2 regions of the Streptomyces sp. NPDC052079 genome follow, and region 2 is predicted to be linked to the other one. Evidence: riboswitches for the same ligand, from Rfam matches in the RefSeq annotation. Region 2 holds a riboswitch; the other holds the start of a gene.
What was found. A riboswitch is a leader RNA that binds a small molecule or an ion and turns the genes downstream of it on or off. The one in region 2 is predicted to bind glycine.
Positions count from the first base shown of each region.

Region 1: it holds a riboswitch for glycine, as region 2 does, so the genes downstream of both, gcvP (aminomethyl-transferring glycine dehydrogenase) here and gcvT (glycine cleavage system aminomethyltransferase GcvT) in region 2, are expected to answer to the same signal.

Region 1 is NZ_JBFAWL010000023.1:77,801-92,041, reverse strand. It holds gene AB0L56_RS26715 (MerR family transcriptional regulator) at 1-696, shown strand, start outside; gene AB0L56_RS26710 (bifunctional nuclease family protein) at 779-1,252, shown strand; gene AB0L56_RS26705 (MerR family transcriptional regulator) at 1,456-2,139, shown strand; gene AB0L56_RS26700 (DNA polymerase IV) at 2,207-3,598, shown strand; gene AB0L56_RS26695 (PRC-barrel domain-containing protein) at 3,609-3,983, opposite strand; glycine riboswitch at 4,097-4,192, shown strand; gene gcvP (aminomethyl-transferring glycine dehydrogenase) at 4,367-7,252, shown strand; gene AB0L56_RS26685 (ABC transporter ATP-binding protein) at 7,340-8,419, opposite strand; gene AB0L56_RS26680 (ABC transporter permease) at 8,424-9,248, opposite strand; gene modA (molybdate ABC transporter substrate-binding protein) at 9,245-10,051, opposite strand; gene AB0L56_RS26670 (helix-turn-helix transcriptional regulator) at 10,218-10,613, opposite strand; partial or broken gene AB0L56_RS26665 (substrate-binding domain-containing protein) at 10,672-11,408, opposite strand; gene AB0L56_RS26660 (DUF5999 family protein) at 11,607-11,807, opposite strand; gene AB0L56_RS26655 (hypothetical protein) at 12,139-12,723, opposite strand; gene AB0L56_RS26650 (glutamate-cysteine ligase family protein) at 13,293-14,241, shown strand, end outside.
Region 2 is NZ_JBFAWL010000006.1:21,206-35,446, forward strand. It holds partial or broken gene AB0L56_RS12480 (MerR family transcriptional regulator) at 1-30, shown strand, start outside; gene AB0L56_RS12485 (EF-hand domain-containing protein) at 80-292, shown strand; gene AB0L56_RS12490 (glycoside hydrolase family 25 protein) at 345-902, opposite strand; gene AB0L56_RS12495 (hypothetical protein) at 1,094-1,288, opposite strand; gene AB0L56_RS12500 (hypothetical protein) at 2,496-3,260, opposite strand; partial or broken gene AB0L56_RS12505 (transposase) at 3,571-3,983, shown strand; gene AB0L56_RS12510 (hypothetical protein) at 4,188-4,319, shown strand; gene AB0L56_RS12515 (L-serine ammonia-lyase) at 4,362-5,729, opposite strand; gene glyA (serine hydroxymethyltransferase) at 5,876-7,135, opposite strand; gene gcvH (glycine cleavage system protein GcvH) at 7,150-7,527, opposite strand; gene gcvT (glycine cleavage system aminomethyltransferase GcvT) at 7,666-8,784, opposite strand; glycine riboswitch at 8,985-9,085, opposite strand; gene AB0L56_RS12535 (AAA family ATPase) at 9,300-9,974, shown strand; gene AB0L56_RS12540 (enhanced serine sensitivity protein SseB) at 10,028-10,807, shown strand; gene AB0L56_RS12545 (enhanced serine sensitivity protein SseB C-terminal domain-containing protein) at 10,916-11,704, shown strand; gene AB0L56_RS12550 (ABC transporter substrate-binding protein) at 12,116-13,786, shown strand; gene AB0L56_RS12555 (ABC transporter permease) at 13,900-14,241, shown strand, end outside.

The sequences.
Region 1 (14,241 bases), on a different contig from region 2:
GACACCGGACGGATGAGCATCGGCGCGGTGCTGGGCGTGCTGCGTGAGGAGTTCCCCGACGTCACCATCTCCAAGATCCGCTTCCTGGAGTCGGAAGGGCTGATCGAGCCGCAGCGGACCCCGTCGGGGTACCGAAAGTTCAGCGCCCGGGACGTCGAGCGCCTCGGCCATGTGCTGAGGATGCAACGGGACCACTATCTGCCGCTCAAGGTGATCCGGGAGCACCTGGCGGCCATGGAGCGCGGGGAGGCCGTCCGGCTGCCCGCGCTGAGCCGTACGGGTGACGGTGACGCCGATGCGGAGCCGGCCGGCGACGACGGGCCCACGGCGGCCCGCATCGGGCGCGGCCAGCTGCTCGCGGCCGTCGGCGTAGGAGAGCCCGAGCTCGCCGAGTGGGAGTCGTACGGGCTGCTCGCTCCGGTCGAGGAGGGGGTGTACGACGCCGAGGCGGTCACCGTCGCCGGTCTCATCACGGAGCTGGGGCGGTTCGGTATCGAGCCACGTCATCTCAGGGCGATGAAGGCCGCCGCCGACCGGGAGGCCGGCCTCGTCGACCAGGTGGTGGCCCCGCTGCGCCGCCACCGGAACCCGCAGACCCGGGCGCACGCCGAGGCCCGTACGAAGGAGCTGGCCGGGCTCGCGGTGAGGCTGCACGCGGCACTGGTGCAGTCCGCGCTCGGGGTGCGGCTGCCGTGAGCCACCGGCTCAGGGGGCCGGATCGGGCACGCGTTCCCTGCCCGACTACCCAAACGTCCCGAGCACGGCCTAGGGTTGCTGTGTGAACGAGCTCGATGTCGTAGGTGTCCGGGTCGAGATGCCCTCCAACCAACCGATCGTGCTGTTGCGTGAGGTGGGCGGCGACCGCTACCTCCCCATCTGGATCGGACCGGGGGAGGCGACGGCCATCGCCTTCGCCCAGCAGGGCATGGCACCCGCACGGCCACTGACCCACGACCTGTTCAAGGACGTGCTGGAAGCCGTCGGACAGGAGCTCACGGAAGTGCGCATCACCGACCTGCGCGAGGGCGTGTTCTACGCCGAGCTGGTCTTCGCCAGCGGGGTCGAGGTGAGTGCCCGTCCGTCCGACGCCATAGCGCTGGCCCTGCGCACGGGCACGCCGATCTACGGCAGTGACACGGTGCTCGACGACGCCGGGATCGCCATCCCGGACGAGCAGGAGGACGAGGTGGAGAAGTTCCGCGAGTTCCTCGACCAGATCTCGCCGGAGGACTTCGGAAGCAGCAACCAGTGAGCGAGCGCGATCGGCGCCGCGTCAGCCGCGTCAACCGGTCGCGAGGGCCCCGGCGGAAGGCATTCGGCTAGCCTTTCCCCGCGGTGGGGCACGGGAAACCACTCTTAGGGTGATTATCACTCGGCGTGCCGAGTGTGGCGATCGTTGACGCACCCTTGGTGACTGCCTACCGTCGAGGAGGCAGGTCGAGGACGGAGGTCGGCGTGAGAAGCAGCGGCGACGGTACGGCTGGGGGTGCTCCCGAACCCGGTTTCGGGGCGAGCGGGCCGTATCCTCCCCAGGGCTCGCGGCTCCGCGTGGGCGGGGCGTATCCGATGCAGAGCGGCCCGATCGATCACGTTCCGCAGTGGCCGACGGCTGTGCCGGACGGCGGAGGGGCGGCGGCCATGGTGTCCGAGGAGATCGGTTACCGGGGGCCCACGGCCTGCGCGGCAGCCGGCATCACCTATCGGCAGCTCGACTACTGGGCCCGTACGGGGCTGGTCGAGCCCAGCGTGCGACCGGCCCATGGTTCGGGGTCACAGCGGCTGTACAGCTTCCGCGACGTCGTCGTCCTGAAGATCGTCAAACGGTTCCTGGACACCGGTGTCTCGCTGCAGAACATCCGCACCGCCGTACAGCATCTGCGCGAGCGCGGCTTCAGCGACCTGGAGCGCATGACGCTGATGAGCGACGGTGCCACGGTCTACGAGTGCACCTCGCCCGACGAGGTGCACTCGCTGCTCCAGGGCGGCCAGGGCGTCTTCGGCATCGCCGTGGGCGTGGTGTGGCGGGACGTCGAGAGCGCCCTCTCGCAGCTGCACGGGGAGCGCATCGACACCGGCGAGACCCTGGTCGGCCACAACCCGATGGACGAGCTGGCGCGCCGGCGCAACAAGGCCGTCTGAGACCCCTGTGTTCTGAGACCCCTGGGTGAAGAGGGCATTGTCAGTGGCGTAGGGCAGCATCGGACATGTGAGATCCGCGCCCACGATCCTGCATCTCGACATGGACGCCTTCTTCGCCTCGGTGGAGCAGGCGTCGAAGCCGAGCCTGCGCGGGAAGGCCGTGATCGTGGGCGGGCTCGGGCCCCGGGGAGTGGTCGCCACGGCCTCGTACGAGGCCCGGGTCTTCGGTGTGCACTCGGCGATGCCCATGTCCCAGGCCCGGCGGCTGGCGCCGAACGCCGCGTATCTCGTGCCGCGGTTCGCCCTCTACCGGTCGATCAGCGAGCAGGTGATGCAGCTGCTGCGGGCCCTGTCGCCGCTGGTGGAGCCGCTCAGCCTGGACGAGGCGTTCGTGGACCTGGAGGCCGGTGGCACCGCCTGGGACGAGCGGTCGGCCCGCCTGGCCGGAGCCAAGCTGCGCGCGGACATACGGGAGGTCACGGGGCTCACCGGTTCGGTGGGTCTGGCGGCCTCCAAGATGCTGGCGAAGATCGCGTCGGAGCAGGCCAAGCCGGACGGGCTGGTGGTCATCGAGCCGGGGACGGAGCGGGCGCTGCTGGGGCCGCTGTCGGTCCGGACCCTGCCGGGCGTGGGCCCGGCCACGGGAGACCATCTGCGCCGGGCCGGGATCCACACGGTCGACGAGCTCGCCGAGGCGGGGGAGGACGAGCTCGTACGGCTGCTCGGCAAGGCCCATGGGCACGCGCTGTTCGCCATGGCGCTGGCCCGGGACGAGCGGCCCGTGGTGGCCGAGCGGGAGACCAAGTCGGTGTCGGTTGAGGACACCTACGACGTGGACATCCACGACCGGGGGCGGGTCGGGACGGAAGTGCAGCGGCTCGCCGACCGGTGTGTGCGCAGACTGCGGGGGGCGGGCCTGTCGGGCCGGACCATCGTGCTGAAGGTGCGGCGGTACGACTTCTCCACGCTCACCCGGTCCGAGACCCTGCGGGGGCCCACCGACGATCCGGCCGTCGTGCGGGAGGCGGCGGCACGGCTGCTGGACTCGGTCGACACCACGGGCGGGGTGCGTCTGCTGGGAGTGGGGGTCAGCGGACTGGCCGACTACACCCAGGAGGACCTGTTCGCGCAGGCCGCCGGCGGGGGCGAGGAGGATCCGGTCAGCGAGGACACCGAGGCCGCGCCCACCGCGGAGGGCCCGGCGCCCGCCGAGCGGCGCTGGCCCGCGGGACACGACGTCCACCATGCCGCGCATGGACACGGGTGGGTGCAGGGCAGCGGACTGGGCCGGGTCACGGTGCGCTTCGAGACCCCCGACTCGGGCCCGGGCCGGGTGAAGACCTTCCGCGTCGACGACCCGGCGCTGGAACCGGCCGAGCCGCTGCCCCTGGTGTCACGCGGACCGGAGGAGGGCGAGGGCGTGAAGGCGGGCGGAGGGGCCGGGCCGGAGAGCGGGTGAGCGGGGCGGGTCAGGCCTGAGGGTCCTTCCCCGCGAGGTCGCCGGCGTCGCGGTCCCGAAGGGGCGGAGGGGCGGCGACGTCCAGACCGTAGTGGTGGTAGAGCTGGAGCTCCTGCTCGGGGGAGAGGTGGCGGCCCACACCGAAGTCGGGAGCGTCCTTGATCAGGGCGCGTTCGAACGGCACGTGGAGGGCACCGTCGATCAGTTCGCTCGGTTCCAGCGGGACGAAGGCGTCCCTGCTGAACAGTCCGGTGCGTATCGCCGCCCATTCCGGTACGCCGGTGGCGTCGTCGAGGTACACCTCGTCGATCGTGCCGATCCGGGTTCCGTTGCGGTCGAACGCCTTGCGGCCGATCAGGTTGCGCGGATCGATGTCGGTCTGCACGGGCCCTCCACTGGTCGCAAACTCATCAGTAAGCACTACAAAAAGGCACAATCGGCAGTGCGGCCACTCGAAGGCCCCGTGCTGTGCCCGCTGGTACTCTGACAATCGGCCGCTGACCCCGTGCGGGAGAGTCCTCCAAGCACCATCGGAGGCGCCGAAGGAGCAAATCCTCCCCGGAATCTCTCAGGCACACGTACCGCACGGACGAGGTCACTCTGGAAAGCAGGGCGGGTGTCGACGGCTTCCGCTCTCACCGACGGTGAAAACCGGATTCCTGCGGGCGGTCCGGTGAAGCTCTCAGGTTGAGATGACAGAGGGGGAGGCCGTCCGGGCACCTGCGCCGTGGTGCCCCTCGAAGGTCGTCGGACCAGGAGGCCTCCTCAATGACCGCCCCTCGCACCCCGCTCTCCGAGCTCGAACAGGGAATCCCCTTCGAGCAGCGTCACATCGGCCCCGACCACGAGGCCCGGGCCAAGATGCTCGCCCAGGTCGGGTACGGCTCGCTGGACGAGCTGACGGCCGCCGCCGTGCCCGATGTCATCAAGAACGCCGACGCGCTGGACCTGCCGGGTGCGCGGAGCGAGGCCGAGGTGCTGGCCGAGCTGCGCGCGCTGGCCGACCGCAACGAGGTGCTCGGCTCCATGATCGGGCTCGGGTACTACGGCACCTTCACCCCGCCCGTCATCCTGCGCAACGTGATGGAGAACCCCGCCTGGTACACGGCCTACACGCCGTACCAGCCCGAGATCTCCCAGGGCCGGCTCGAGGCGCTGCTGAACTTCCAGACCGTGGTCGCCGAGCTCACCGGCCTGCCGACCTCCGGTGCCTCGCTGCTCGACGAGGGCACCGCCGCCGCCGAGGCCATGGCGCTGTCCCGGCGCATGGGCAAGAACAAGAAGGGCCTGTTCCTGGTCGACGCGGACGCCCTTCCGCAGACGATCGCCGTGATCGAGACCCGCGCCGAGCCGACCGGCGTCGAGGTCGTCGTCGCCGACCTGAGCGACGGCATCCCGGCCGAGCTCGCCGAGCGCGACATCAACGGCGTACTGATCCAGTACCCGGGCGCCTCCGGTGCCGTACGCGACATCAAGCCGGTGATCGACCGGGCGCACGAGCTGGGCGCGCTCGTCACGGTCGCCGCCGACCTGCTCGCCCTTACCCTGCTGAAGTCGCCCGGTGAGCTGGGCGCGGACATCGCCGTCGGCACCACCCAGCGCTTCGGCGTGCCGATGGGCTTCGGCGGACCGCACGCCGGCTACATGGCCGTACAGGAGAAGATGGCGCGCAGTCTGCCCGGGCGGCTCGTCGGCGTCTCCGTCGACGCGGACGGACACAACGCCTACCGTCTCGCCCTCCAGACCCGTGAGCAGCACATCCGCCGCGAGAAGGCCACCAGCAACATCTGCACCGCCCAGGTGCTGCTCGCCGTCATGGCCGGGATGTACGCCGTCTACCACGGACCCGAGGGGTTGCGGCTGATCGCCCGGCGCACCCACCGTTACGCCACCGTCCTCGCCGAGGGGCTGCGGGCCGGCGGAGCCGAGATCGTGCACGGCGCCTACTTCGACACACTGACCGTGCGCGTCCCCGGGCGGGCCGCCGAGGTCGTCGCCGCCGCCCGCGACAACGGCGTCAACCTGCGTCTCGTCGACGCCGACCTCGTCTCGATCGCCTGCGACGAGACGACCACCCGGGACCGGCTGGCCGCCGTATGGAGCGCCTTCGGCGTCGACGGTGACGTCGAGGCGCTGGACGCGGCCGCGCGGGACGCGTTGCCGGACGCCCTGCTGCGCAACGACGAGTACCTGACGCACCCCGTCTTCCACCAGCACCGCTCGGAGACCGCGATGCTGCGCTACCTGCGCCGGCTCGCCGACCGCGACTACGCGCTGGACCGCGGCATGATCCCGCTGGGTTCCTGCACCATGAAGCTCAACGCGACCACGGAGATGGAGCCGGTCACCTGGCCCGAGTTCGGGCAGCTGCACCCGTTCGCGCCCGCCGAGCAGGCGCAGGGCTACCTCACGCTCATCCGCGAGCTGGAGGAACGTCTCGCCGAGGTCACCGGCTACGACAAGGTCTCCCTCCAGCCCAACGCCGGCTCCCAGGGCGAGCTGGCCGGTCTGCTGGCGGTGCGTGGCTACCACCGGGCCAACGGCGACGAGCAGCGCACCGTCTGCCTCATCCCGTCCTCCGCGCACGGCACCAACGCCGCGAGCGCCGTGATGGCCGGCATGAAGGTCGTCGTCGTCAAGACGTCCGACGACGGCGAGATCGACGTCGCGGACCTGCGGGCCAAGATCGCGCAGCACCGCGACGAGCTCGCCGTGCTGATGATCACCTACCCCTCGACGCACGGTGTGTTCGAGGAGCACGTCGCCGACATCTGCGCCGAGGTCCACGAGGCCGGCGGCCAGGTGTACGTGGACGGCGCCAACCTCAACGCCCTGGTGGGTCTGGCCAAGCCCGGCCACTTCGGCGGCGACGTCTCCCACCTGAACCTGCACAAGACCTTCTGCATCCCGCACGGCGGCGGCGGCCCCGGCGTCGGCCCGGTCGGCGTGCGGGCGCACCTCGCCCCCCACCTGCCCAACCACCCGCTCCAGCCCGAGGCCGGGCCGGAGACGGGCGTGGGGCCCATCTCGGCGGCCCCGTGGGGCTCCGCGGGCATTCTGCCCATCTCCTGGGCGTACGTCCGGCTCATGGGCGGCGAGGGCCTGAAGCGGGCCACGCAGGTGGCCGTGCTCAGCGCCAACTACATCGCCAAGCGCCTCGAGCCGCACTACCCGGTGCTCTACACCGGCCCCGGCGGGCTGGTCGCCCACGAGTGCATCATCGACCTGCGCCCGCTGACCAAGGCGACCGGCATCACCGTGGACGACGTGGCCAAGCGTCTGATCGACTACGGCTTCCACGCGCCGACGATGTCGTTCCCGGTGGCCGGCACCCTGATGATCGAGCCGACCGAGTCCGAGGACCTGGCGGAACTCGACCGGTTCTGCGAGACGATGATCGCGATCCGCGCCGAGATCGAGAAGGTCGGCTCCGGCGAGTGGCCCGCGGACGACAACCCGCTCCGCAACGCCCCGCACACCGCCGCCGCGCTCGGCGGGGAGTGGGAGCACGCGTACGACCGCCAGGAGGCCGTCTTCCCGGCAGGGGTGAGCGCCGCCGACAAGTACTGGCCGCCGGTCCGTCGCATCGACCAGGCCTTCGGCGACCGCAACCTGGTCTGCTCCTGCCCGCCGCTGGACGCCTACGAGGACTGAAGTGCACCGAAGGGCCCCCGCGCCGACGCCGGAGCGGGGGCCCTTCGGCGTGTGCGCGGCTGCAGCCGTCGCGGGGACTGGCCCCCGTCAGGCCGGATACGCGTGTGTCTGGGTCGCCTTGACCGCCGCCCAGACCGGTGCGCCCGGATGCAGATCAAGTTCGGCCGCGGCGACCGTGGTGAGGTCGGCGGCCAGGGAGAGTTCCCCGGTGAGCTCCGCGCGGATCTGGTCGCCGTGGCTCTCCAGCCCGGCGACCGCGCAGTGCCAGAGGTTGCGGGCGCTGGACCCGGTGGGCCGTTCCCGGTGGAGCGTCACCGCGCCGGGCGGGAATGCCACGAACACCGGCCCGGAGAGGTCCTCGGTGGTGCTGACGGCCGGGCCCGCGTCGAGCCGCACCGTGTGGCCGTCCGCCTGCCCGCGGTACAGGTTGAGGCCGACCAGCTGGGCGATGTACTCGGTGCGCGGGTGACGGGCGATGTCGGACGGCGTGCCCTCCTGCACGATCCGGCCCTGCTCCACGACCACCAGACGGTCGGCCAGCACCATGGCGTCCAGCGGGTCGTGCGTGACCAGGACCGCGACGGCCTCGAAGGCAGCCAGATGACGGCGCAGCTGTGCGCGCACCTCCAGCCTGGTGCGGGCGTCCAGGGCGGCGAGCGGTTCGTCCAGGAGCAGCAGCCGGGGGTGGGTGGCCAGGGCGCGGGCGAGCCCCACGCGCTGGGCCTGGCCGCCGGAGAGATGCCGGGGCTTGGTACCGGCCTGCTCCGCCAGCCCCATCCGGTCCAGCCACCCGGCGGCACGGGCTCGTGCCTCCGCCTTGCCGGCGCCCCGGCAGCGCGGTCCGAAGGCCACGTTGTCCAGGGCGGTCAGATGCGGGAAGAGCAGGTAGTCCTGGAAGACGACACCCACCGGACGTGACTCCGGCGCCGTCCGGCGCAGGTCGATGCCGTCCAGCCGCAGGTGGCCCGCGGTGAGGGGAGCGAGGCCCGCCAGTGCGCGCAGGGCCGTGGTCTTGCCGGCGCCGTTCGGGCCCAGCAGGGCGACGACATCGCCGGGGGCGGCGGTCAGCGCGATGTCGAGGCGGAAGGAACCGCGGTCCACAACGAGCCGCGCGTCCAGCCCGCCGGCGGCGGGCACGGGTGCGGGGGTCTCGCGATTCTTCGGCATGGTGTCAGACGGCCCTCATCCAGCGGTCCCGCAGCCCGGCCAGTACGGCGATGGACACCGCCAGCAGGACCAGGCTGAGGGCGATCGCGGCGGCCGGGTCGTTCTGCAGGGCGAGGTAGACCGCCAGCGGCATGGTCTGGGTGCGGCCGGGGAAGTTCCCGGCGAAGGTGATCGTGGCGCCGAACTCGCCGAGGGCGCGGGCCCAGGCGAGGACCGCACCGGCCGCGATGCCGGGGGCGACCAGCGGCAGCGTGACCCGGCGGAAGGCGGTGAAGCGGGAGGCGCCCAGCGTCGCGGCCGCCTCCTCGTAGCGCGGGTCGGCGGCCCGCAGCGTGCCCTCGACGCTGATGACGAGGAAGGGCATCGCCACGAACGTCTCGGCGAGGACGACGCCCGTGGTGGTGAACGGAAGGGTGATGCCGAACCACGCGTTCAGCCACTGGCCGACGACGCCGTTGCGGCCCAGCGCCAGCAGCAGGGCGACGCCGCCCACCACCGGAGGCAGGACGAGCGGAAGCGTCACCAGCGCGCGGACCAGGCCCCGGCCGGGGAAGTCCGTACGGGCCAGCAGCCAGGCCAGCGGGACGCCGACGACCAGGCTCAGCGCGGTCGCCGTCGTGGCGCACAGCAGCGACAGCCGCAGAGCCTCCCACACCTCCGGGCTGGTCAGCTGCTCGGGGAGACTCCGCCAGGGAGCGCGCAGCAGCAGGGCGAGCAGGGGCACCAGGAGGAACGCCAGGCCGAGCAGGGCGGGCAGGAGGAGGGCGAGCGGGACGCCGTGGCCGGGGGCGCGGAGAGGGGGCTTCAAGAGAGTTTCGCGGGTGCTCATGGTGCGAGGAACCCGGCCGCGCCCAGCACCTTCCGGCCCTCCGGAGACGTCACCAGTGTCACGAACGCCTTCGCCGCCTCGGGGTTCGGCGCGTCGTCGAGCCGGGCGATGGGATAGTCGTTGACCGCCTCGGCGGACTCCGGGAATTCCACACCCTCCACCTTGTCACCGGCGGCCTGCACATCCGTGCGGTACACGACGGCGGCGTCGGCCTCCTTCAGCCGTAGCTTCGTCAGGGCGCTCTTGACGTCCTGTTCATAGGACGCGGGGGACAGTTCGACGCCGCCGGCCGTGAGCGCCCTCCGCGCGGCCGTCCCGCAGGGGACCGTCCTGTCGCACAGTACGACCTTCAGGCCGGGAGCGGTGAGGTCCCGGAGGGAGCCGATCCCGTGCGGGTTGCCCGGAGCGGTGGCGATCTCCAGCCGGTTGCGGACGAACGTGCTGGGGCTGTCCGCCGTGAGCCCCTGGTCCGTGACGAGCCGCATCGTCCTGGTACTGGCCGCCGCGAACACGTCGGCCGGAGCGCCGTTGGCGATGCCCGCGGCCAGGGCGTCGCTGCCGCCGAAGTTGAAGGTGACCCGGGTGCCGGGGTGTTCCTTTTCGAACCGCTCACCGAGCTCGGTGAAGCTCTCCTTCAGCGAGGCGGCCGCGAACACCGTGACCGTGCCGTTCAGGCCCTCACCGCCCGCCCCGGAGACGGAGTCCGAGCCGGACGCGGAGCAGGCGCCCAGCGCGAGGACGGCCCCGGCCCCGAGCACGCCGATCCGGCGGGACGGGCGTGTCCACTGAGCGGAACGGGTCATCTCGGAGCACTCCCTGGGCGGCTGGGGGAAGGGTCCTGCGGAACTTCTGCCGATACGCCGATCATTTTGACGCATGTGCCAGGCGGAAGGCCTCTATATCATCGCATGAGCGAGGCAAAGGTCTGAGGGGGCCTGCATGTGCGTTCCCACAGGCGCACTTCCTCACTCAAGTGCGGTCGATATGGACGTTTGTCGACTTCACCCGCGCGGTGGCCTCCACGCCGACTTCGAGCCCCAGTTCCTCCACGGCCTCACGGGTGAGCAGGGAGACGAGACGGTGCGGCCCGGCCTGGATCTCGACCTGGGCGGCGACATCGCCGAGCTTGATCGCTGTGACGATGCCGGGAAAGGCATTGCGGGCGGAGGTGTACGGGGTGTCCTCCTCGGCGCTGCCCGCCTTGGCGAGTTCGACGGAGAAGGCGGCCAAGTCCCGGCCGTCGATGAGGCGCCGTCCGCCGTCGTCGCGATGGGTGACGATACGACCCGCGTCGGCCCAGCGTCGGGCGGTGTCCGGGCTCACTCCGAGCAGCCTCGCTGCCTGGCCGATCGTGTAGGACTGCATGCCGCTCACCCTAGGCCGGGGGTGCGGCCCCCGGGCCCGGGTGGGCGGCCTGAACCGGTCAGCGCCGGTCGGCGGATGCCGCCGTACTCGACCGGACGACGAGCTCCGTACCCAGTTCCACACGGGACGAGTTCGGCTGTTCGCCATGGCTGGGGCGGGGCACCGTACGGGCGGCGAGTTCGCCTATGTCGGAGAGGGGCTGGCGGGCCTTGGTCAGGGGCGGGGCCGACCAGCGGACTTCCGGGAGGTCGTCGAAGCCGACCACGCTCATGTCCTCCGGGACTCTCAGCCCCGGCCGCGCAGCGCCTCGATGGCTCCCAGGGCCATCTGGTCGTCGGCCGGGCCGATCGTGGGCACGTCCGAGGCGGGGGAGCCTGCCGGGTCCACGACGCCCAGCGGGATCCCCAGGACCCGCAACTCCTCGCGCAGGGTGTTCATCGCGGAGGTGACCAGGAGGACGCCGTGGGACGCGTGCGCCGGCAGGTTGCGCGTCCACTCCCGGGCGTTGCCCGAACGCCCGCGGATCGCCGACACCACCGTGCCCGCCCCGGCGGCTTGGGCGGCCTCCTCGAAGCCACGGATGATCTCCACGGCCCAGGGGCTGCCGAGGTCGTCGAAGACCAGGTCGAGCAGGACCGCGCGCGAGGCGGAGGAACTCGGGGCGCTTGCGGTAGCCCTGGCGGCGCAGCAGGTCCTCGACCCGGGCGCGGGTCTGCGGGGAGACGTCGGAGCGGCCGTTGACGACACGGAGACGGTCGGTACCGAGACGCCGGCCTGCCGGGCGATCTCCGTGATCGTGACTCTGCCCTCGGCATCGGCCTCATGTGCTGCCGGGAGGGAGGATGATCGTCGGGAGCGGGCGCTGATCACCCCGGCCCGGGTGGAGGGCTACGCTGAGTGATGGGCCCCGGACGTGCGTCGGGGCCGGTTCGCAGGAGGTCCTGCGTTCCGGCCCCTCTTCTTCCCGGGCGGTCCCGTTGTGCCCGGTCGTGCTCAGGCGGTGGTGAGGCTGGCGCCCCGGGGGCGCTGCGGGGCGATGATCCTGCCGTCGGGCAGGAGCTCACCGGTGTCCTCGAAGAGCACGACACCGTTGCACAGCAGGCTCCAGCCCTGCTCCGGGTGGTGCGCCACGAGACGGGCGGATTCCCGGTCGGCGGAGTCGGCTGAGGGGCACGGTGGCTGGTGCTGGCACATGGGTGGGATCTCTCGCTCGGTGGTGACCTGTGAGTCGGCTGTTGTTTCAGTTCCGCGGCGTGAAGCTTCGTTCATGACCGCCCCCCGTTGTGATAAGTCGGTCGGAAAACAGTGTTGCCCCATGGACGACGATCCGCAGGGATTTCGCAGCACCGCTCCTCACAGGTTGATGACGCATCACTCGCGCGGACGGTTCATCTCAACTGCACTGTCACTTCGGGTGGTTCGACGTGGCCGGATAGGGCTAGTCCCTGCCGTGCGGCCCGGCGTCCGGCATGGGTGTACCCCGCGGTCCGGCGTCCCGGACGGCGGGGTACACGGTCGTAAAACGTCAGGCCGGTGAGCCGAGCAGCCGGGTGGGGGTCGCCCGGTGCGTCAGTACCGGAAGGAGTTCGGTGACCTGGTGCGGACGGTGGGCCGCGATGCCGGGCGGTGCCGGCGCGAGCGGGACGAGCAGATCGGTGGGGGCGGGATCGCCGCCCGCGCCGTCCGCGGTCGGATCGCCGTGCAGCCATAGCGTCAGCATGTAGAGGCGGGGCACCGACAGCAGCCGCGGCTGGTAGGGCTGGGGCAGGGCCTCGGCCTGGCGCAGCGCCAGCTCGGTGGACGTGATGTACGGACCTTCGAAGAAGCGGGAGAAGGTCCATCCGTCGGCGGTGAGCACGGTGTCCGCGGCGGCCACCGCGCGGTCGCCGGTGCGGATCAGGAAACGCCACCCGGCCAGCCGTGTCGTGGTCCCGCCGTCGGCGGTGACCCGGTCCAGGACGTGCACGGGAAGGGGGAGCTCGGGGGAGGCGGGTCCATGGGCACCGAGCAGCGAGGGAGTTCGCGCCTCGCTGACCGCGGTCGGTGAGGAGAGCGCGGTCAGGACGGAACGCAGTGCGGGCGCGGGAGCCGGGGGGACATGCAGGGGCATGGTGGGTCGCCTCTCATTCGAAGGCACAGTGGCGCGAGGGCGGGGCGTGGGCGGGGCGGACGGCGCTGTCAGCTCGCGAAGGTCAGAGAGGCAGGGGCCGGGGTCCGAACGCGGGAGACGGGGCGGAGGACTGCCGCACGCCTTCTCCCGGCTGGATCGCTCGACCGTGGGCGCCAACCTTCTGCCTTGTGGGCGAAGTTTATACGACACGTGTTCAGACTGTGTTTCGGCTAACCGTTTTCGGTCGGGCGCGCAAGGGTACTTCTGGCCGGTGAAACGCGAAAATCATCCCGATTCCAGGCCGGGTGTAAGCCGATGACCTCGAATAACGGCCCCCGAGCGGTCGGCCCATTCTCGTCGGCGTTTTTCACGAGCTGGTAACGCGCCGCGCTACGGCGTTCCGGGCTCTGGGCCATGCCTCGTGAATGTGCCACAGGTCACCTTCGACAGACTAGCGGCCGATGGGTCCGTCCGGGACGTTATCGATCGCATCCGCGGGGCATCCTCCCTTGTGGACCGGGACCCCGGCGGCCGTTCTTCGGTCCGCCCATCCGAGGAGGGACGCTTCGATGGGGGAGAAGGTCGTGGCAGGTCAGTTCGACCTGTCCGATCGCCAGCGCTACCGCGAGAAGCTCCGCAGGTGCCTGACGGGCCTGGAGCGACTGCTGGCGGAGAAGCGGTTCGACCGCCCCAAGAACCTCATGGGGCTGGAGATCGAATTGAATCTCACGGGCGCCGACGGCATGCCGAGAATGTTGAATGCGCAAGTCCTCGAACGGATCGCCAGCCGGGACTTCCAGACAGAACTCGCCATGTTCAATCTGGAGGTGAACATCGCTCCGCACCCTTTGAGCGGGCGGGTATTCGACCGGCTCGACGAGGAACTGCGGACCTCGCTCGCATATGCCGACCGAAAGGCCGGTGAGCTCGATGCGGGCATCGTGATGATCGGCATCCTGCCGACGCTGGACCGGGACGACCTGGTCTCCTCGAACCTTTCCGACGTGGACCGTTACGCATTGCTCAACGATCAGATCGTGGCCGCGCGCGGTGAGGACTTCACCCTCGACATCCACGGTGTGGAGCGGCTCAGCTGCACCTCGAAGTCCATCGCCCCGGAGGCCGCCTGCACCTCGGTGCAGTTGCACCTCCAGGTCACGCCGGAGCGCTTCGCGAGCGTGTGGAACGCGGCCCAGGCCGTGGCCGCCGCGCAGATCGCCGTCGGCGCCAACTCGCCCTTCCTGTTCGGCCGGGAACTGTGGCGCGAGTCCCGGCCCCCGCTGTTCCAGCAGTCCACCGACACCCGCCCGCCCGAACTGCAGACCCAGGGTGTGCGGCCGCGCACCTGGTTCGGGGAGCGGTGGGTGAACTCGGCGTTCGACCTCTTCGAGGAGAATCTTCGCTACTACCCGGCTTTGCTGCCCATCTGCGACGACGAGGACCCGCTCGAGGTGCTGGACCGGGGCGGCATCCCCTCGCTCGCCGAACTCGTCCTGCACAACGGCACCGTCTACCGCT
Region 2 (14,241 bases):
GCCGCACTGGGGTCTCAGGCGGCCCGATAATCTGACCGGCGTCAGCAAGACGGCAAAGCACGAGATGAGGGGCGGACCGGTGGCGGACATCGAGGAAGCGCGCAAGCAGTTCGAGCGGATCGATACGGACGGGGACGGGTTCGTCACCGCTGCCGAGTTCAAGACCGCGCTGGCGCAGGGCGGGGACTGGAACGTCACCGAGGCGGTCGCGGAGGCCCTGATCAAGTCCCGCGACCTGGACGGCGACAAGGTCCTGTCGTTCGACGAGTTCTGGGCGCACCTGAACAAGTAGGTGAACCACAGTCCGGCCGGGGACCGTCACCGGGGCGCGCCATTGCCCGGCTTCAGGCGGCCTCGGCCCACTGTCGCAGCGCCGACTTGCTGGAGAAGTCCGCGACGTTCTTGTCCAGCGGGTCGTCGGTGTACTGGTGGAAGCGCCACTTCGCCTGAATACGGGGCTTCCCGGCGCTGACGTAGTCGGCGATCCAGAGGCCGTCACCGGCGTAGGACGTCGTATCGACGTTGAGCCAGAAATTCCTGTTGCAATACAGAACAACTCTGTTGTTCGGCCGCAGCTCCTTCACCTTGCGGAGGAAGCGGTCCTTCTCGGAGTTGCTCGCATGCGAGCCCTCGCCCGTCGTCTCCCAGTCGACCGCGAGGATGTCGCCCCGCTTCTCCGGGGCCTTGCTCACGAAGTACTCGGCCTGTGCGGTGACATGTCCCGGCCAGAGGAAGTGATAGAACCCGACCACCAGACCGGCCTCCCTGCCGGTCCTGGTCTGGGCGCTGAGCTTGGGGTTCACATACGAGCGGCCCTCCGTCGCCTTGACGAAGACGAAGGACAGGCCGTCCGTGTCGTACGAGGAGGACTGGTACGAGCTCACGTCGATGCCACGCAGCATGCGGGTCTCCCGTGTATTGCCGTGGGGGAACGGGAGTTGTCTTATTCCCCGCTTCAACCATGCTGACGCGGAACGCCGTTCAGCACTCGATGATGTTCACCGCCAGCCCGCCCCGGGCCGTTTTGGCGAGGAGTGCCCGAGCCACGTGGACAGGCTCACGACTGATTCGGCGGCCTCCAGTTGCACGCTGGCTACGTGTTCCGGGAACACATGGACATGTCCTCGCGTTGCGCCGCGTAGACCGGAACCCGCCGGATGCGGCCGCCGTTCCGGCGGACCTTCTCACCCACAGCCGTGATGAGGCCGGCCGCCGCCAGGGCGGACTTCCAGCTCTGGTCATTCCACGTCCGGTAGTAGATGCGGTTGCCGTGCGAGGTCATTAGCACCAGCGCACGGTGATGGGCGCCCGCTGTCGAGCTTCGAGTGCGTTGGCCCGGGGCTCCCGATTCCGCCAGGGCAACGTACACGCCGTGGACGGGAAACGCCGGAAGTGGTGACGGGCTCGGGCAGCGAGGTTCGGGTTGCCTCCCTTGGGGAGGCAGAAGTACGGCCTTCCCCTGGTGTCCCACCTGAGCTGACGCCGGACGTATACGACACCGGCCTCCAAGTCGAAGTCCTCTTACCCCGGGCCGAAGGCTTCTCCCTGGCGCAGGTCGAGTCCGAGTCCGAGGTCGACTGCGAACCAGTAGCGGTCCTGGAGGCCGCGGCGGGCCGCGTCGACGACGGACCGGCTCCAGGCCCTGGCCTTCTTCTCCGTACGCCGCGGAGGCTTGACTGCGGTGCTCCTTGATGCGATTCCTCAACAGCCGCTTGTCGTCGAACGCGCTGCTGAGGATGGACGAGAGGTGCCCGGTCACTTCTGCCGTCGAGCCCTCGAAACGTGGGTGGGCAGAGCAGCCGCGAACGAGCGCAGCGCCGAGGCGTCGATCTCTCGGAGAGGGAGTTCGCCCAGGAGGCGGAATGACGTCGTTCCAGATGGGGCTGCGCATGGGTCCCTCAGTCGAGGGCTGGTCGGTTCGACTCGGCCACCAGTGGTCGACGATGTACTCGGTGAGGCACATGTCACCGTCTCGCCGGATCTTCGAACTCCCCACGCCTGGTGTCCGTCTTCGCTGTGGCGAGCCAGTGCCAGGCGGATGTCTGGGAGTGCGTCATCACGACGGAGCACCGCTCGGCCGTCAGCGACTTTCCGGTGGAGCGGCTCAACGCCCGAGCACCAGGGAGATCCGACCCCCTGCTTCTCGCCGACAGCAACGTCCCGCTGCGCTCCGGTGGTCCGCTGGAGCCTGTCGCAGAGTGGGCCGCCACCCTCCGCAGCACCGGTCAAGCTCTCGCCGAAGGCGTCCAGGACGGAACTCTCGACCGCGGGCTGCGGCAGGTGCTCAGCTACCACGTGATCTTCCACTGGAACCGGCTCGGGCTGTCCATGCGAGGGCAGAGCATCCTGGCCTGGGCAGCCAGGGCAGCCAGGGCAGCGATCCTGCACCAGACAGCGGGGGCGGTGCCACTGGTAAGGGACTGCCGACTGGTAGACCGGCTGGCCTGGGCGCCGTCGTGGTCGACGTGTGGTGCGCTAGGACGGGGCGGTGGGCTTCAGCTCTCCGGCTCCAGGGAGAGCTGTCCGTCGGCGGATCGTTCCAGGCGGTAGCCTGGGAGGTCGCCGCGCGGGACGACGTGAAACCGCTTTCCATCGTCCGGAAACTCGCTTGGTTCGGTCGGCTCTCCGCCGTACGTCCATTCCAGCACCACGCGGAACCGGCACGAACAGCCCTCGCTATTGAAGTACAGCCGGAATGTCTCGCTATGTGAGTGGCTAACGGTGTACGGCAGTGAAATCCGGTTTACGGCCCCATCCACCCCGACTGCCATGTCCTTTGGAGAGAGCGTCGGCTTCTGTTCGTCCAGGGCCACATCCCATGCAAACTGCGCGGTTCCCTCGGCGCAGCCGATGCCGGGTCGCAGAAGGATGCCTGTGCGGGGTGTGGCGCTCCTGTCGATCTCCTCGATCCGGAGCTCAGTGAGCTGCAGCTCGGCCTTGTTCCTGTTCTCCACCGAGATGTCCAGCCAGGCGTCGTCAGCGACTACCGGCTCGTCCTCCTCTGGTTCACCCGGTGGCACCTGAGTGGGGTCGACCTGCTCCACGGACTGCTTCAGGTAGCGGCGGGCGCATGGTGCATGCCAGTCATACGTGACGGCTGGTGCGGCGGGACGTGCCGTGTCAGAACCAGCAGCGCTTTTTGAGGGTGAAGCCGAAGGGTCGGGCGTGTCGTCCGCAAGGGCGTCAGCTAGGACAGTGTTGGCCAGAGTGAAGAACCCGCCGATCATTGCAGCGAGCATCGCCCCGGCGAGCCCGATCACAGCCACCTTATGGGCTGAGTCCAGCGCCCTGTAACGCTCTCGCAGTGATGGCCGTGGGGTGTGGTCCCCATCGTCGGGCCCTGCTCCAGGAGATGGCGTGGTCTCCGGGCCGGCAGTCATCCCAGGTCTCCTCGTCTCGCGGCAAGGCCCGCAAGCTTAGCGTCAAGTTAGCTGCGGGCTCTATGACTTGGGTATGGGGACTGAGCTTGTTCTTTACGGTCCGACCTCGGGAACCGCCAGGGGGACGGCCTTCGCATGATCCCGCGTTCCGCCACGGAACCAGATTCATACGGAAGCCGCAGGGGTGAGCCTGCTGCATGACGACGCCCGGCGGGACGCGTGCGACTTCGCGTCACACTTCCGGGAGGACTTCTACCCGTGCCTGGCCCGGCGCGGTGACACCTGTTCGAGTTGTGCGACGCGATCCTGCGCGAGAACGGGCTGTTCGTGTCGCCGGTGGATCTGACGCTGCTGGCCGAGCACCGCCGCGGTCACGGAGCGTTGTACGACGCGCTGAACTGCGGCCGTATCGACGTGGCGGGGCTGCGGCGGGCCCTGGCGGTACTGCCGCAGCCCAAGCCCGCCGACAACCGGCTCACCCTCGCGGTCGACATGGCCAACTGGCTGCGGCCCCACGCCCCATGCAGCGCGGACCGCCTGTTCTGTCATGTCTATGGCCGCAGCGGGCGCTCCAGCGACCAGTTCGTCCCTGCCTGGCCGTACTTGACGTTGCCAAACCAGGTCAAACAACAAGCTGAGAAGCTGTTGTCATTCCGGACGTGAGGATCGTGTTTTCGCTGGTGGGCATAGGGGCGGCGGTTGGGTGAGAGTGACGACCCGTCATGTCGTCGCTGCTGCTGTGGGGGTCGCGGATGCCATCGGTGGTTTGAGCTGCTGCAAGCGCGGGAGCCGGGTGCTCGCCGTCTGGTGGACGAGCTGCGGGAGGAAGCCGAACGCATCCAGGCCGAGCTGGCCGTGGCCGAGCGGGACTTTTCAGGGAATTTCACCTCTACCCCAGGGCGTTTCCAGGGTTTCCGCCGCGTAAGCAAGGAAGGCTGACAGCGCTGAAAGATGCAAACGCCTGTTAAGGGGCCCATCCGCCTAGCACTCGATGATGTTCACCGCCAGCCCGCCCCGGGCCGTTTCCTTGTACTTGACCGACATGTCCGCGCCGGTGTCCTTCATCGTCTTGATGACCTTGTCCAGGGAGACCTTGTGGGAGCCGTCGCCGCGCAGGGCCATGCGAGCCGCCGTGACCGCCTTGACGGCGGCCATGCCGTTGCGCTCGATGCACGGGATCTGCACCAGGCCGCCCACCGGGTCGCAGGTCAGACCCAGGTTGTGCTCCATGCCGATCTCGGCCGCGTTCTCCACCTGCTCCGGCGAGCCGCCCATCACCTCGGCGAGGGCCCCCGCGGCCATGGAGCAGGCCGAGCCCACCTCGCCCTGGCAGCCCACCTCGGCGCCGGAGATGGAGGCGTTCTCCTTGAACAGCATGCCGATCGCCCCGGCCGCCAGCAGGAAGCGGACCACGCCCTCCTCGTCGGCGCCGGGCACGAAGTTCATGTAGTAGTGCAGGACGGCCGGGATGATGCCCGCCGCGCCGTTGGTGGGCGCCGTGACGACCCGGCCGCCGGCCGCGTTCTCCTCGTTCACGGCCATCGCGTAGAGGGTGATCCACTCCATGGCGAGGGCCTGTGGATCGCCCTCCGAGCGCAGCTTGCGGGCGGTGTTCGCGGCACGGCGGCGGACCTTCAGACCGCCCGGCAGGAGGCCCTCACGGGACATGCCGCGGTCGACGCAGGCCCGCATCACGCGCCAGATCTCCAGCAGACCCTCGCGGATCTCCTCCTCGGACCGCCAGGCGCGCTCGTTCTCCAGCATCAGGGCGGAGATCGACAGACCGGTCTCCCGGGTGAGGCGCAGCAGCTCGTCGCCCGTGCGGAAGGGGTACTTCAGGACGGTGTCGTCGAGCTTGATGCGGTCCGCGCCCACCGCCTCCTCGTCGACGACGAAACCGCCGCCCACCGAGTAGTACGTCCTGCTCAGGACCTCCGCGCCGGACGCGTCATATGCCCACAGCGTCATCCCGTTGGCGTGGTAGGGGAGCGCCTTGCGGCGGTGCAGCAGCATGTCGTCGTCGAAGGAGAACGCGATCTCGTGCTCGCCGAGCAGCCGGATCCGGCCGCCGTCCTTGATCTTCTCCACCCGCTCGTCGGCCGACTCCACGTCCACCGTGCGCGGCGAGTCGCCCTCCAGGCCGAGCAGCACCGCCTTGGGCGTGCCGTGGCCGTGCCCGGTGGCGCCCAGCGAGCCGTACAGCTCCGCCCGCACCGAGGCCACCGAGTCCAGCAGGTCCTCGTTGCGCAGCCGCCGGGCGAACATCCGGGCCGCCCGCATCGGGCCGACCGTGTGCGAGCTGGACGGGCCGATGCCGATCGAGAACAGATCGAAGACCGAGATGGCCACGGGAGGACTCCTCAGGGTTCGGCGGACGACGCTGTCCGCCTGTGGTTCATGATGCGGGGCACCGCGCTCACCGGCTCAGTGTGCGCGATGCCCCGGATATCCGTACAAAAGAAAAGCGTGCGAAACAGAAGAAATGCGGAAGAAAATTACGTCAGACCGGGGTACAGCGGGTGCTTCTCGGCGAGTGCCGTCACCCGGGCCCGGAGCGCCTCGACGTCGTAGGACGGCTTGAGCGCCTCCGCGATCACGTCCGCGACCTCGGTGAAGTCATCGGCCGTGAAACCGCGGGTGGCGAGGGCGGGAGTGCCGATCCGCAGGCCCGAGGTGACCATCGGCGGGCGCGGGTCGTTCGGGATCGCGTTGCGGTTGACGGTGATGCCGACCTCGTGCAGCCGGTCCTCGGCCTGCTGGCCGTCCAGCTCGGAGTTCCGCAGGTCGACCAGGACCAGGTGCACGTCCGTGCCGCCGGACAGCACATCCACGCCCACGGCCCTGACATCGTCCTTGATCAGGCGCTCGGCCAGAATGCGGGCGCCCTCCAGGGTACGGCGCTGGCGCTCCTTGAACTCCTCCGAGGCGCACACCTTGAACGCGACCGCCTTGGCGGCGACCACATGCTCCAGCGGACCGCCCTGCTGACCGGGGAACACCGCGGAGTTGATCTTCTTGGCCAGTTCGGCGGTGGAGAGGATCACACCGCCGCGCGGGCCGCCGAGGGTCTTGTGGGTCGTGGTCGTCACGACGTGTGCGTGCGGGACCGGGTTCGGGTGCAGGCCCGCGGCCACCAGACCGGCGAAATGGGCCATGTCGACCATGAGGTACGCGCCGACCTCGTCCGCGATCCGGCGGAACGCGGCGAAGTCCAGCTGACGCGGGTACGCCGACCAGCCGGCGACGATCAGCTTCGGCTTGCTCTCCTTGGCGAGCCGCTCGACCTCGGCCATGTCGACCTGGCCGTCGTCGCCGACGTGGTAGGCGACGACGTCGTAGAGCTTGCCGGAGAAGTTGATCTTCATCCCGTGGGTCAGGTGCCCGCCGTGCGCGAGGTTCAGGCCCATGATCGTGTCACCGGGCTTCAGCAGCGCGAACATCGCGGCCGCGTTGGCCTGCGCGCCCGAGTGCGGCTGCACGTTGGCGTGCTCGGCGCCGAAGAGCTCCTTCACCCGGTCGATGGCGATCTGCTCGATCACGTCGACGTGCTCGCAGCCGCCGTAGTACCGGCGGCCCGGGTAGCCCTCGGCGTACTTGTTGGTCAGGACCGAGCCCTGGGCCTCCATGACCGCGACCGGGGCGAAGTTCTCCGAGGCGATCATCTCGAGGGTGGACTGCTGACGGTGCAGCTCGGCGTCGACCGCGGCGGCCACCGCCGGGTCGAGCGCGTGCAGGGACGTGTTCAGAAGCGACATGCGGCTACGGCTCCTCAGCCCGCGATGTGGGCGTGGTACTCGGCGGCGGTCAGCAGGTCGGCCGGCTCGTCGGTGACGCGCACCTTGAACAGCCAGCCCTCCCCGAAGGGGGCGGAGTTCACCAGCGACGGGTCGTTCACGACGTCCTCGTTGACCTCGGTGACCTCGCCGCTGACCGGGCAGTAGAGGTCGCTGACCGACTTGGTCGACTCCAGCTCGCCGCAGGTCTCGCCCGCGGTCACGGTGTCACCGACCTCGGGGAGCTGGACGAACACCACGTCGCCGAGCGCGTTGGCCGCGTGCTCGGTGATGCCGACCGTCGACACGCCGTCCTCGGCGGGCGTCAGCCACTCGTGCTCCTTGCTGTACCGCAGATGCTGGGGGTTGCTCACGGGGTTGCTCATGGCCTGAATTCTCCTGTACGCGGGGGACTGCTGATGACGGTGGGGACAGCGGAAAGCGCTGTGAGCGGGTACGCCGACGCCGGCTCGGGCGCGCGCGGGGCCGCCCGGAGGCTGCCTACGACGGTGTCACTTCTGCCGCTTGTAGAACGGCAGCGCCACGACCTCGTACGGCTCGTGGCTGCCGCGGATGTCCACGCCGACGCCCTCCGTGCCCGGCGCCGCGTGCGCCGCGTCGACGTACGCCATCGCGATCGGCTTGCCCAGCGTGGGGGAGGGGGCGCCGGAGGTGACCTGGCCGATCACCTCGCCGCCGGCCACGACCGCGTATCCGGAGCGCGGCACCCGGCGGCCCTCGGCGACCAGGCCGACCAGCACGCGGGGCGGCTGCGTGGCGGCGCGCTCGGCGGCCTCCGTCAGGGCGGCGCGGCCCACGAAGTCGCCCTCCTTCTCGAACTTCACCACCCGGCCGAGACCGGCGTCGAAGGGCGTGAGGTCGGTGCTCAGCTCGTTGCCGTACAGCGGCATGCCCGCCTCCAGGCGGAGCGTGTCGCGGCAGGACAGCCCGCATGGGACCAGACCCGCGCCCTCGCCGGCCTTGGTCAGCGCCTGCCACAGCTCCACCGCGTGCTCCGGCTTCACGAACAGTTCGAAGCCGTCCTCACCGGTGTAGCCGGTGCGGGCGATGAGCGCGGGGACACCGGCGACCGCAGCGGGCAGACCGGCGTAGTACTTCAGGCCGTCCAGATCGGCGTCGGTGAGCGACGCGAGGATCGCCGGGGACTCGGGGCCCTGCACGGCGAGCAGCGCGTACGCGTCGCGGTCGTCGCGGACCTCGGCGTCGAAACCGGCCGAGCGCTCGACGAGCGCGTCGAGCACCGTCTGGGCGTTGGAGGCGTTGGCGACCACCATGAACTCCGTCTCGCCGAGCCGGTAGACGATCAGATCGTCCAGGATGCCGCCGTCCTCGCGGCAGATCATGGTGTAGCGGGCGCGGCCGGGCTTCACGCCCCCGATGTTGCCCACCAGGGCGTGGTCGAGGAGGGCGGCGGCCCCCGGTCCGGCGACGGTGATCTCGCCCATGTGCGAGAGGTCGAACAGGCCGGCCCGGGTGCGCACGGCGTTGTGCTCGTCGCGCTCGGAGCCGTAGCGCAGCGGCATCTCCCAGCCGGCGAAGTCGGTCATCGTCGCGCCGAGCGAACGATGCAGGGCATCGAGCGCGGTCCGGCGGGGTTCGGTACTGCTCATCGGTCGGTCTCCCAGAGGCGATGGGGGTCCCTCCCGCGCGAGTTCATGCGAGCGTGGGAGAAGGCGAGGACATTTCCTCCCCATCTGTCATCGGAACCTGAGAGGTTCGCCATGATCGCCCGCACCGGGGCGGCGTCACGGCTTGCACCTTGGGTGGGGTCGCTGGAGCACGGCTGCGGCGGCCCGCTTTTCAGATGTGCCTCGCCCACGCGGTAACGGTGCCTGAGAGATTCAAGGGAGGGACTTGCTCCTTCGGCGCCCCGGCGGCACACGGTGCCGGGGACTCTCCCGCGCGGATTCAAACGGCCGGTATGCAGTTGGCGCGCACATCATTGCACGCATCGCCGGGGTCCGGCAGGGGGACCCTTCCCTGGTATGCACAGGATGTGCGGGCGCGGTCACAGGGAGCTGTGACAGGCCTGTTTCACGAAAGGCACGGAAACGAGAGCACCTGGCATTACCTTCTCTTTACACTCGGCGGGGACGGGACATGTGCCCGGCCCCATGGGAGGACCATGACGGTGAACAGGACCACGGCGTGCGCCACCACTACCGGCGCCGCACTGCCGGCGCAGCCGGCTGCCCGGACCCGCCGGGCACGCGGCGCGCTGCCGTCGCCCGTCGTCCGCGATCTGCGGGCACGCGCCGGCCGCAGCCCGCGCGCGCTGCTCTTCGGACCCCGCGACCTCGTCGTGGTCACCGGACTGCCCGGCAGCGGCAAATCCACGCTGATGCGGCGTACGGTGCGCGGCGCCCGCGTCGACTCCCAGCTCACCCGCGACCGCTGGGACCGCCGCATGCCGCGCTACCTGCCGTACGCCGTATACCGCCCGCTGGTCCGCCTCGCCCACTACGCCGGGCTGCGCCGCGCCCTGCGCGCCGGCGGCCCGCTCGTCGTCCACGACTGCGGCACGCAGGCCTGGGTACGGCGCTGGCTGGCCCGCGAGGCCCGGCGCCGCGGTGCGAGCCTGCATCTGCTGCTGCTCGACGTCACCCCGCAGCAGGCCCTGGCCGGCCAGCGCGAGCGCGGCCGCGGAGTCTCCCGGTACGCCTTCCGGCGCCACCGCGCGGCGAGCGACCGGCTGTTGCGCGCGGTGCAGCGCGGCCGGGTACCGGAGGGCTGCGGCTCGGCGGTGCTCATCGACCGGGACGCGGTGGACGCGTTGGACCGGATCGGCTTCGCGGCATGACCCGATAGCCTTTTCAGCCACAGCAGTGGTTCCAGGCAGGCGGTAGGCGAACGATGGACTTCCCGGCGGAATACTCGGACCGGACGCACCCCCATCCGCACGGCGGATGGCCCGGTAACGAACTGGAGGAGGTGCTCTCCGCCTCCCTCGGCGTTCCCTCCGCGGGAGCGAGGATCATCGAGGTGCTGGGCCGCAGCTTCGTCTGGGTCCCGCTGCCGAACGGCGGCGGCCCGCACAGCGGCCCGCTGGACCTGCCCACCATGGAACTCGACGGCCAGGCCTACGTCCCCGTCTTCAGCTCGGAGGAACAGTTCCGGCAGGTCGTCGGCTCCCACATGTCGTACACGATCGCCCCCGCCGTGGAGTTCGCCCGCGGTCTGCCGCCGCAGGCGGGGATCGCGGTGAACCCCGGTGGCGTGGTCTCCGCGCCGCTGCCGCCGGGCGCCGTGGCCGAACTGTGCCGGGCCGGACGCGGCCCGCTGGACGGCCCGGCGAGCGGCGGCCGGGTCCGGCTGTTCGAGCCCGACTGGCAGGACGACCCGGTGGACTTCCTCGGCGCCGCCTCCGAGGAGTTCGACGCCATCGGCGTCGTGACGACCGCCCGCCGCTGCCTGGCCGCGATCGAGACCGCGGACCCGGTCCTGTTCATCGGCGTGGAACTCGCCCACGCGGAGGGCGACGCCCGCGCCCTCCCACTGGACGCCCTGGGCCGGGCCCTGGGCCGCACCCCGGCCCGCTGGCCGGTCAACCTGATCCTCATGGACCTGGCCCAGGACCCGGTGGCGGACTGGATGCGCACCCGGGTCACCCCCTTCTACCAGCGCCACCCGTGACCCTCCGGGACGCGCGCCCTGCCGCGTACTGAACGCAGACCGCCGGAGGCCGTCGGCTTAAGCTAGGTTCGTTCGCTGGTGAGGTGTGTTACGGAGGGGCGATACAAAGTGAGCGCTGGCACCGCGGCGGCCGGGCAGGTCGAGCACATGCTGCGCCAGGTGACGCCCGGGCGTTACGACGCCTACGAGGCGTTGCTGCGCGCTCTCGCGAACCCTTCGACCGGCCAGGTCTGGATGCTGCTGTGGCACGGTCAGGCCGGCTCCCCGGACGCCCAGTACGGGAACATGGACGTCGACGGCTTCGGCTACGCGCCCTGCGTCACCTCGGCCCAGGAGCTGTCGGCCAGCGGCTGGAACCGGTCGTACGAGGTGGTCGACGGCCTCGAAGTGGCCCGCGCGCTCTTCCCCGACCGGTACGGACTCTGGCTCAATCCGCACGCGCCGGGCGGCGGTGTCGGCATCCCCTGGCTGGACCTGCGCCGGATCGCCGGCGGACTGGACCGCCAGCCCGCCGGACCGCTGCGGCTGTCCGAACCGGCCATCGAGATCCCCCAGTTCTACGCCCTCCTCGCGCAGAACGCCCACCGCACCCCGGCCGTCCGCGCCCTGCGCCGCGCCTGGGTGCAGCCCGCGCTGGGCGCCCCGTACCTCGCCATCGGCCTGGACGTGTACGACACCTCCCCGCCCGCCGTGGACGCGGTGCGCGCGATGATGCAGCAGTCGCTGGGCGCGGTCCCGGACGGGCTGCCCGTGTCGACCGTCGCGATGTCCGACGAGCACGACCCGGTCGCGATGTGGCTGCGCGTCAACGCCCGCCCCTTCTACGACCGGGAGGCGCACGGCGCGGTCCAGCCGCCCGCCACGGGGTACGGCTACCCGCCCGCCCAGCACCGCTGACCGGCAGGATCCGGGGGTCACCCCCACCGTTCTACGGCTCACGCCGACTCAGCGTCACCGTGTCCACGACCTGGACATGACCGCCGACGAGGACGGGCCGGTGTGGCCGCCGCTGATTTCCGTCAGATTTCCGGCCAGGTGCGGGGAGCGACGACCCGTTGACCTCGCGTCACCTGCGGTTTCACCCCTTCTTCACCCCGTAAGACGCCATCCGAACGGCCCTTCGAGCGCCGTTTTTTGTGTCCGGTGGGTCAAAAGTCGACGCCGGGGTGCCTGAACCATCCCATATGTCAAGTGTTCAGATCTCAGGTAGGTATCACCGCTATCCGGACTGTTCCTGACTGACTGCGAACGTCTGTAGTGTTCGGCCGGTCAAATGCATCCACGTAGCGGACCCGGAGTGGCCCCAATATGCGCATACCCAAGTCCCGAGTCGCTCGGGCGATCACGGCCGCGGTGGCGGTCGGTCTGATTGCCACGGGCTGCTCCAGCGAGCGGGACAGTGACAACAAGAGCGACGGCGGGAAGGACACCTTCGTCTTCGCCGGTGCCGGTGACCCGGGTTCCCTGGACCCTGCCCTCGCGAGTGACGGCGAAACCTTCCGTGTGACGCGTCAGGCGTTCGAGGCCCTGCTCGAGCACGAGTCCGGCGGCACCAAGCTGGTCGGCGGCCTCGCCGAGACCTGGTCGAGCAACGACAAGGGCACCGTCTGGACCTTCAACCTCCGCAAGGGCGTGAAGTTCCACGACGGCGAGGCGTTCAACGCGGCGGCCGTCTGCGCCAACTACGACCACTGGTTCAACTGGACGGGCACCTACCAGTCCAGCGCGGTCTCCTACTACTGGCAGACCGTCATGGGCGGCTTCGCGAAGAACGAGGACAAGGAGACGCCCGAGGCGAACTACAAGTCCTGCACCGCGAAGGACGAGAACACCGCCGTCATCGAGGTCAAGAAGCCCTCCGCCAACCTCCCCGGCGGCTTCTCCCTCAACGCCCTCGCCATTCACTCCCCGAAGGCCATCGAGGAGTACAAGAAGCAGGACGCGACCGCCAAGGGCGACGCCATCACGTACCCCAAGTACAGCCAGGAGGCCGGTACGGTCGCCGGTACCGGCCCGTACAAGATCACGAAGTGGAACAAGGGCAACAAGGAAGTCACCCTTGAGCGCTTCGACGACTACTGGGGCGAGAAGGCGAAGATCAAGAACCTGGTCTTCCGCACCATCGACACCGAAGAGGGCCGCCGCCAGGCGCTCCAGGCCGGTGACATCGACGGCTACGACCTCGTCGCCCCGGCCGACGTCAAGACCCTCGAGGACCAGGGCTACGTCGTCCCGACCCGTGGCGTCTTCAACCTCTTCTACGTGGGCATGAGCCAGAACGCCAACAAGGCCCTCAAGAAGAAGGAAGTCCGCCAGGCGATCGCGCAGGCGATCGACAAGGAGAACCTGGTCAAGACCCAGCTGCCCGAGGGCGGCAAGGTCGCCGACCAGTTCATGCCGGACACGATCGCGGGCTACTCCAAGAACGTCACGAAGTACCCGTTCGACACCGCCAAGGCCAAGGACCTCCTCAAGAAGGCCGGTGAGGAGAAGCTCGAGATCGAGTTCTGCTACCCGACCGAGGTCACCCGCCCGTACATGCCTGCCCCGCAGGACCTGTTCGAGCTGATGAAGGCCGATCTCGAGAAGGCCGGCATCACGGTCAAGCCCAAGGCCATGAAGTGGGCCCCGGACTACCTGGACGCCACCGAGGCAGGCTCCTGCGCCCTGCACATGCTCGGCTGGACCGGTGACTTCAACGACGGCTACAACTTCATCGGCACCTGGTTCGCCGAGTACGACAAGCAGTGGGGCTTCAAGGACAAGAAGGTCTTCGAGGCCGTGAACGCCGGCTCGAAGCTCGGCAAGGCCGACGAGCGCATCGCCGCCTACGAGAAGGCCAACGAGGTCATCATGGACTACCTGCCGGGTGTCCCGATCTCCTCCTCCCCGCCGGCCATCGCGTTCGCCAAGAACGTGAACCCGCCGAACGTCTCCCCGCTGACGCAGGAAGTGTTCGCCGAGGCCAGCTTCAAGTAGCAGGCGCCTGATCGGCAGGTGAACAAAAACGGGGGGTTCCGCCCGGCCGCCGCAACTCGGCGGCCGGGCGGGTCCATTCATGTAGGAAACCACGCAAGAAAGGGGCATGCGGGGTGCTGCGTCTCGTCGTACGAAGACTGCTCCAGCTCATACCCACGCTGCTCGGTCTGTCGGTTCTGCTCTTCCTCTGGCTCGACCGGCTGCCCGGTGGACCCGCCTCAGCGATCCTGGGGGAAAAGGCCACCGAGGCCGAAGTGGCGCGCATCAACCGTGCGCTCGGGCTCGACCAGCCCGTCTACGTCCAGTACTGGCGCTTCCTCAAGCGCATCTTCGAACTCGACCTGGGCACGTCCACCCAGACCGGCCAGCCGGTGTGGGACGAGTTCGTCCTGCGGTTCCCCGCGACCGTGGAGCTGTCCCTCACCGCGATCCTCATCGCCGTGGCGGTCGGTATT